2 regions of the Flexivirga lutea genome follow, and region 1 is predicted to be linked to the other one. Evidence: riboswitches for the same ligand, from Rfam matches in the RefSeq annotation. Region 1 holds a riboswitch; the other holds the start of a gene.
The links. Region 1 has a riboswitch for S-adenosylmethionine ahead of metX (homoserine O-acetyltransferase family protein). Riboswitches for the same ligand answer to the same signal wherever they lie in the genome.

Region 2: linked by a shared signal. The riboswitch ahead of ACYVBN_RS00370 (MetQ/NlpA family ABC transporter substrate-binding protein) and the one ahead of metX (homoserine O-acetyltransferase family protein) in region 1 are both predicted to bind S-adenosylmethionine.

The regions. Positions count from the first base shown of each region.
Region 1 is NZ_BAAGZB010000001.1:806,191-810,398, forward strand. It holds gene ACYVBN_RS03835 (EcsC family protein) at 1-83, shown strand, start outside; gene ACYVBN_RS03840 (YkvA family protein) at 86-472, shown strand; gene ACYVBN_RS03845 (DUF4192 domain-containing protein) at 568-1,593, shown strand; SAM riboswitch class IV at 1,786-1,923, shown strand; gene metX (homoserine O-acetyltransferase family protein) at 1,960-3,159, shown strand; gene ACYVBN_RS03855 (universal stress protein) at 3,277-3,657, shown strand; gene ACYVBN_RS03860 (RNA polymerase sigma factor) at 3,896-4,208, shown strand, end outside.
Region 2 is NZ_BAAGZB010000001.1:70,585-74,792, reverse strand. It holds gene ACYVBN_RS00385 (TetR/AcrR family transcriptional regulator) at 1-342, opposite strand, end outside; gene ACYVBN_RS00380 (ABC transporter ATP-binding protein) at 356-1,309, shown strand; gene ACYVBN_RS00375 (ABC transporter permease) at 1,306-2,127, shown strand; SAM riboswitch class IV at 2,249-2,377, shown strand; gene ACYVBN_RS00370 (MetQ/NlpA family ABC transporter substrate-binding protein) at 2,478-3,452, shown strand; gene ACYVBN_RS00365 (methionine ABC transporter ATP-binding protein) at 3,449-4,208, shown strand, end outside.

The DNA.
Region 1 (4,208 bases):
TGTTCCTCTTGCACCGCATCGCCAAGGTCGCCAGGCGGGAGTTCCCGCCCACCGGCCGCGCCCTGCCGGCCGGGCGGAGCTGAGCGTGCCGCGGCTGCCCAAGGTGTCCGGCCTGGCCGGCGTCCGCTGGTCGGCGATGCGCCGGATCTCCGACGCACTGCAGGAGGTCACCGAGCCGGGCGGTCCCTCCATCTCGGTGCGCGTCGCGTCCTTGCCGCGGATGACGAAGGCCGTCGCACGCGGCGAGTACACGGGCGTGAGTGCCGGTCATCTCGGCCTGCTGGCGGCGGCCGCCGCGTACGTCGTCTCGCCGATCGATCTGCTGCCCGAAGCGCTCGTCGGTGTCGTGGGACTCGCCGACGACGCCGTCGTGCTGGCCTGGCTGGCCAAGGCCCTGGTGGAGGACACCGACCGGTTCCTGGCGTGGGAACGCCGGCGCGGCGACACGATCCCGGGTGAGCGCCTGTCCTGACCGGGCGGTCCACATCCCCCTCCGGCCCGGTCACGCATCCACACCCGCGGTGATCGACCGTCCGCGACCCTGGTGCGCGGCCACAGGCTCGCCGTATGACATCCAGCCTGCACGGCATCGGCGAGCTCATCGCCTACCTGCCCTACCAACTCGGATTCCTGCCCCGGGACTGCCTCGTCGTGATCGGCCTGCGCGACCGGCGCACGGTCCTCACGGCGCGGTTCGACCGACCGGACAGCTGCGACGCCGTGGCGTTCGCGAAGCACATCGCCACCACGTTCGGCAGGCACGATCCGGACGAGCTGGTCGTGCTCTGTTACGACGCGTCCGGGGCCGCCGACCAGCTGTTCCTGCAGGAGTTGGGCGACCTGCTGCGCGCAGCCGGCGCAGTGCTGTCGCACGTCGCACATGTGCGGGGCGAGGCTGCGACCTGGCGCGCCGAGCGATGCTCGTGTCACCGCTGCCCGTGCACATGGTCGCCGGTCCCGCCGGCCACCGGCGTCGCACCGGTGGCCGAGCAGGTGCTGCGCGGCGTGACCCCGGCCGCCGACCGTGCCGACCTCGCGCACCGCTTCGACGTGCGCCATCCATTGGTGGCCGCAGCGGTCGGGCATCGGCTCGGCGAGCCGGCCGAGGTGCACAGCGCCGAGGTGCTGCCGCGTGTGCTGCTCGAGCAACAGACGCCCGTGCATCAGCTCCCGGTCGACGTGCTGGCCGACGCCACCACGGCCGTGGCCGCGATCGTGGTCCGCGACCAGGTGCTGTCCTGGCTGATGCCGCAGTTCCTGCCGGCGGAGCTGGTCGAGGCCGAAGCGCCGGTCGATCCGCACCACCTCGGCCTGCCGCCGCTCTGGTTGCGTGAGCTCGATCCGTTCGACGATCCGGTGGACCGCGTCGCCGAGCGACTGGAGGAGTGGGTCGGGTGCATCCCGCAGTCGTGGAGTGTCCCGGTGCTGCTGCTCGCCGCCGCCATCCGATGGGTCACCGGCAACGGGGTGCTCGCGTCCTTCGCTGTCGACCGCGCGCTGCAGGTCGAGCCCGACTGCCGGCTGGCCCAGTTGTTCGACGCGGCGCTGCAGGCCGGGCTGCGCCCGACACCAGCTCAGCAACGGCCTGCCTAAGATCACCCCCACGAAATTCCTCCCCCGCTCCGGCACCCCACGACGTTTCTTCCCCGCCAGTTCCTCCGAATACTGCGCGGGAGCCCGATTCTCTCGGGTCGCTATGTCGCGGGTCCTGGGTGGAACGCCCGACCCGTGAGATGCGCGGGCGACGGCTTCGTCCCGCCCAGACGGTTTTGCTACCGTTGTATCCGTCATGAGTCCCAGCGTTCGCTGACCTTCGCGGCCACGAACACAGCCCCGGCTGGCTGGGCGGCAACCCTCCACCGCGGTGGGGTGCCCCGGGTGAAGACAGGGTCGACCGCGCACGGCGGTCGGCAAGCGCGGGGCCGGCGAGCCCCAAGGGGCACGCAAGGAGTGGGCCGGATGAGCGCCATACGGACGGCGACGACGCAGACCTCACGCACGCCATTACGCACCGGGTCACCGGTGCAGTGGTGCGCACCGCCGCCGGATGCCAACCCCGACGCCCGCGCGATCCGCCTCACCGACGTGCCGTTGGAGAGCGGTGCCGTGCTGCCCGAGGTGGTCGTCACCTTCCAGACCTGGGGGCGACTGTCCTCCCGCGCCGACAACGCCGTGCTGGTCGAACACGCATTGACCGGTGACTCGCACGTCGTGGGGGAGCCCGGCCCCGGGCAGCCGACGGCGGGCTGGTGGCCCGGCCTGATCGGCTCCGGACGGCCGTTGGACACCGACGAGCTGTATGTCGTCGCCGTCAACGTGCTCGGCGGGTGCCGCGGCACCACCGGGCCGGGTTCGCCCGCCCCGGACGGCAGGGCGTGGGGATCGCGCTTCCCGCGCACCACCGTGCGCGACCAGGTGATGATCGAGGCGGCGGTCGCCGACGCGCTCGGCATCGCCGACTGGTTCCTGGTGCTCGGCGGGTCGATGGGCGGCATGCGCACCATCGAGTGGGCCGCCGGTCATCCGCAGCGCACCCGTGCTGCGCTGGTCATCGCCAGCGCTGCACAGGCCACCGGGGACCAGATCGCGTGGGGTCAGGCACAGACGTTGGCCATCACCTCCGACCCCGGGTACGCCGGTGGCGACTACTACGGCACGGGCGTCATACCGAGTGACGGGCTGGGTATCGCTCGCCGGATCGCCCACGCGACCTACCGCAGCGCCGACGAGTTCAACACCCGGTTCGGCACGCGGCCACAGGATCAGGAGGACCCGCTGGACGGCGGCCGGTTCGCAGTGGAGAGCTACCTGGACCACCAGGCCGGCAAACTCGTCGCCCGCTTCGACGCCGGCGCCTACGTGCAGCTCACCGCGGCGATGGCGACCCATGACGTCACCCGCGGGCGCGGCAGCCTGGCGGAGGTGCTCGGCGGCTACCCGGGACTGTTGCGTGTCGCCGCCGTCGACTCCGACCGGCTCTTCCCGGTGGAGTTGTCCGAGCAGATCGTGGCCGCACACGGCCGCGGACGGGTCCGGCTGATGCGTTCACAGCACGGGCACGACGGGTTCCTCATCGAGACCGATCAGATCGCGGCGATCGTCTCCGAGGCCGTGGCCGATGCACGGCGCGAGCAGGTCCGCGTGCCCGTCGCCGGTTGAGCGCCGGCCGGATGTGAGCTTGGCCACCAGGCTGCTCGCCCCGCCGGCGGATCGGTCCGGTAGCGTCGTCGGTACGTCCGAGACGTGAGCGACCCGATGGGAAGAGGTGATCGCGCAGTGGCTGTCGTGGTGGGGTACGTACCGACCAGGGAAGGCGCCGCGGCGCTGCGCCGAGCAGCCGCGGAAGCGGCCGTGCGCCATACCCCCTTGGTGGTGCTGGACTCGGCGCACAGCGAGGGGCAGGACCAGACCCCGGACGCTCGCGCGCAGCTGGCCGAGTTGGCCGACCAGGACGTCAGTTACGAGGTGCGCACCGTCGGTCCCGGCGAGGATGCCACGGAGGAACTCCTGCGCATCGCGGAGGAGGAGTCCGCCGATCTGTTGGTGATCGGGCTCCGGCGCCGGTCGCCGGTCGGCAAGCTGATCCTGGGCGCGAACGCCCAGCGCATCCTGCTGGATGCTGCCTGCCCGGTGCTGGCGGTCAAGCCCGCCGAGTGAGCGGACCGAGCCCCGGAAAGGGGCCGATGGAATGTTCCACGCCCCGAATCGTTTTATAATGGTGTGGAAGCGCTCGTGACCGAGCCGGACCAGCCGGTGTGACGGTCGCTTCGAAACCCCAACCTCGGTCAGCCGTCAACCCCGGACGGCAACGTAGTGGTGTCCGTGCACCTGCGTCCGTGCATCCAGTGCCCGTGCACGGCTGACCGACAGTTTCGGAAGGTAGTTGGTGGACCCAGTGGCGAAGACCCCCGGAGCGCCGGCATTGCCGGCGGAGTTCGCGCACCCGGCGCTGCAGCAGCTGATGGCAGTCGGACAGGCGAACGGCTCGATCGACAGCTCGCAGCTGAAGGATGCCCTGGAGGCCAGTGAGATCGCGCCGCAGCGGATGAAGACCGTGCTGCGTGCGCTGGATGAGCACGGCATCGCCGTCACGCTCGACTCCGAGACCGCCGCTCGTGCCGTGGCGACCACCACCACCCGTCGCAGCACCAGCCAGAAGGCCGCCAAGAGCGCTGCCAAGAAGACCACGGCCGCCAAGGGCGACGACC
Region 2 (4,208 bases), 740 kb from region 1:
CGCGACATACGCCACCTGCTCCTGGATGTAGCGCCGCAGCTGCGCCTCCGGGTCTTCCTCCTCGGCCACGGCGGCCGCCACAGCGGCCTGGAATGCCTCGGACTGGGCGGTGAGGTGGTGGCGGACGGCAGTGACGACATCCGGAACGTAGTTGTACAGGGTCGCGCGCGAGATGCCGCTCTCCCGCGCGAGCCGGCTCATCGACACCGCACCGAGGCCGTCGCTGCTGACCAGCTCGGCCGCTATCGCGCCGATCCTCAGCAGTTGCCGTTGCTTGTGGCCGGCGACGGTCGCCGACCAGTCGGCGTCGACCGCGGATGATGCGGCACGGCCCTCGAGCACACGAGGAGTCGGGATGCGTTCCCAGCAACGGCCGTGCGCGATCGACGTACACCGGCTGACCAAACGGTTCGGACCGCTGGCGGCGGTGGACGGGCTGAGCTTCACCGTCCGCCCGGGCCAGGTCACCGGGTTCCTCGGAGCCAACGGCGCCGGCAAGACGACGACGTTGCGCATGCTGCTGGGCCTGATCACCCCGAGCGAGGGCACCGCGATGGTCGGCGGCCGCCGCTATCAGGACCTGGACGCTCCGGCGCGCACCGTCGGAGCGCTGCTGGAGGCCGACGGCTTCCATCCGGCACGCACCGGGCGAGATCACCTGCGCATCTGCGCGATCGCGGCGGGGGGGGTGGACGACCACCGCGTCGACGAGGCGCTGGACCAGGTCGGCCTGGCGACGGCCGGCGGACGGCGGGTTCGCGACTACTCCCTGGGCATGCGCCAACGCCTCGGCGTCGCCTCGGCGATCCTCGCCGACCCGCCGGTCCTGATCTGCGACGAACCGACCAACGGGCTGGACCCGGAAGGCATCCGCTGGTTGCGGGGACTGCTGCAGGACCTCGCGGCGGCCGGGCACACGGTCCTGGTGTCCAGCCACCTGCTGGCCGAGATGCAGCAACTGGTCGACTCGGTCGTCATCATCCATCGCGGCCGACTGGTGCACGAGGGCGACATCCGGCAGGTCGGCAGCGGCGAGGTCCGGGTCTGCAGCGCGGACCCGGCCGGACTGCAGGCCGCCGTGCACCGGGCTGTCGGTGACGACGTCCGGGTCGAGCGGACCGGCGAAGAGACGTTGATCGTGCGCGGGGTCGACGCCACCCGTATCGGGCTGATCGCGCACGACACCGGCATACCGCTGCGGCAGTTGGTTACCGAAGCCAACACGCTGGAACGACTCTTCTTCAGTCGCACCGAACCGGACGGCAGCGCCGCCGTCGAAGACCCCGCACGCGAGGGAGCAACGCGATGAGTGCCGTCGCCGAACGGACCGATGCACCTGCGGAGACCGGATCGGGTATGGCGACAGCGCTGCGCACCGAGCTGCGCAAGCTCGCCACGACCCGCCTGTGGTGGATCCTCGGGATGGGCGCGGTGGCCGTCGCGGTCCTCGTCACGGTGCTGACCGTCGCCGGATCGGAGGCCAGCGAACACCCACCGCTGGACATCTTCACCGGAGCACTCATCGGCGGCGTGCAGACCGCCTACATGATCACCGCGATCGTCGGCATCACCGCGGTCACCGGCGAGTACCGCCACCACACCGCGACCGCGAGCTACCTCGCCATACCGCATCGCGGCCGGTTGATCAGCGCCAAGCTGATCGTCCTGACCGGCTACGGACTGTTCGTCGGCGTCGTGGTGGTCGGCGTCTGCTCGGCCATCGCGGCTCCGTGGCTGTCCGCCCGCGGACTGCTCGGGGGCTCGCTCACCGCGGGCGGCGTGACGCGAGCGGTCGTCGGCGGCACCCTCTCCATCGCCGTGATGACCGCGGTCGGCGTCGCCGTCGGCGCACTGCTGCGCAACCAGATCGCCGCCGTTGCCGCACTGCTGATCTATCTCTTCGCGATCGAACAGACGATCAACAGCATCGCGCTGACCCGGCCGGCATACCCCTTCTTCCCCGGCGGCGCGGTGCAGGCGCTGGCGTTCTCCGGGCGCCGCGCCTTCGGCTCCGCGACCGGCGCCGAACTGCTCAATCCGTGGCTCGCCGCGGTCCTGATCGTCGGTTACGCGGTCGCCATCACCGCCATCGCGGTGCGCACGACGATCCGCCGTGACGTGAGTTAGCCGCTGCGCTCGACTCAGGCGGTCACCACCGTGGTGGCGCGATGGACGTGACGCAGTTCACCTACCAGTAGCACCGCTACACGTTTTGACTTATTCGGTAACTGTTCCTTATGTTTAAGTCAGTCACGAGTCCCAGCGACAAGCCCTGGCTTGCTGGGCGGCAACCCTCACGCACGTGGCGGGGTGCCCCAGGTGAATGACTGGGCCGCAGTGTGTGATCCACCGATCCGCAGTGCGGCAAGCACGGCAGTACCCCGTTGCCCGAGCGCCCGCTGATCGCGTGCGCGCGGGTTCGAGCACGGCCGGGCGCCCTTGCGTCATACGAACGACAGCCGAAGCCTGAGGTCACCATGTCCACCAACACCCCGTCCGACCCGTCTGGCGTCCCTTCCCTGCCGGACCGCCCCTCCCTGCCACCCCGACCGGGCCGGTCGCGGCGTACGTGGCTCACTGCTGCCGTCATCGCCCTGGTGGTCGGCGCCGGCGGCGGGTTCGCTGCCGGCCGCGCGACCGCCGGCGACTCGGCTTCCGGCGGCAAGCTCACCACGGTGAAGATCGGCGTCACGGACGCCGACCAGGACTACTGGCCGGTGCTGAAGAAGCTTGCGCGCGAGCACGGCATCGACCTGCAAACGGTCAACTTCTCCGACTACACGCAGGCGAATCCCGCTGTCGCGCAAGGCCAACTGGACTTGAACCTCTTCCAGCACCTGGTCTTTCTCGCCAGCTACAACAAGCAAGCGCACCAGGACCTGACGCCCGTCGGGTCCACGTATGTCGTGCCGCTCGGTCTCTATTCCAGGAAGCACACCCGGCTCAGCCAAATCCCCCGAGGCGCCGACATCGCCATACCGAACGACCCCACGAACCAGGCCCGCGCACTGCTGGTGCTGCAGAAGGCCGGGTTGGTCCAGCTCAAGGGCGGCGGCACCATCGTGTCGACACCCGCGGACATCGACACGTCCGCATCGAAGGTGAAGGTCACCCCAGTCGACGCCTCACAGACCGTGACGTCGTTGTCCTCGGTGGACGGCGCGGTCGTCAACAACGACTTCGCGTTGGACGGCCACCTGGACCCGAAGAAGGCGCTCTTCTCCGACGACCCGAGGTCGAGCACGTCGGAGCCCTACATCAACGTGATCGTGTCGCGGGCCGCCGACAAGGACAACCCGACGTATGCCGAGATCGTGAAGCTGTATCACGACCCGCGTGTGGAGAAGCTCGTCGTGGCGGAGTCGAAGAACACGAGTGTGCCGGTGCAGAAGCCGGCCGCCGACCTGCGCAAGCTGCTGGCCGGCTACGAGAAGGTCGTGAGCGGGCAATGACCGACGCCGTCACCGAAGCGACTGCGTCCGAGGTGGATTCGGCGGATCCGGTCGTCCGACTCACCGCCGTGTTCAAGATCTTCGGCACCGGCGCCGAGGCTCACCATGCTCTCGACGACGTCAGCCTGGACATCCGCCGCGGTGAGATCTTCGCCGTGATCGGCTACTCCGGCGCCGGCAAGAGCACACTGGTCCGACTGATCAACGGCCTGGAGAAGGCGACGTCGGGCACCGTGACCGTGGACGGGGTCGACATCACCCGGCTGCACGGAAAACCGTTGCGCGCCTTACGTCGTCGCATCGGGATGGTCTTCCAGCAGTTCCACCTGATGCGATCGCGGACCGTCTTCGGCAATGTGGCGTACCCGTTGCAACTGGCCGGGCTGGGGCGTGCCGAGCAGGAACAGCGGGTTGCCGAACTGCTCTCCTTCGTGGGGCTGCTGGACAAGGCCTGGAGCTACCCGGAAGAACTGTCCGGCGGTCAGAAACAGCGCGTCGGTATCGCCCGGGCGTTGGCCTCGGACCCCGACCTGCTGCTCGCCGATGAATCCACCTCGGCGCTGGACCCGGAGACCACCCGTGACGTGTTGGCCCTGCTCCGGCGGGTCAACGAGGAGCTCGGAATCACCATCGTGGTGATCACCCACGAGATGGACGTGGTCCGCGCGATCGCCGATCGCGTCGCCGTGCTCGACTCCGGCCGGGTCGTGGAGACCGGCACCGTGCGCGACGTACTGGGCTCACCGCAGGCGCAGA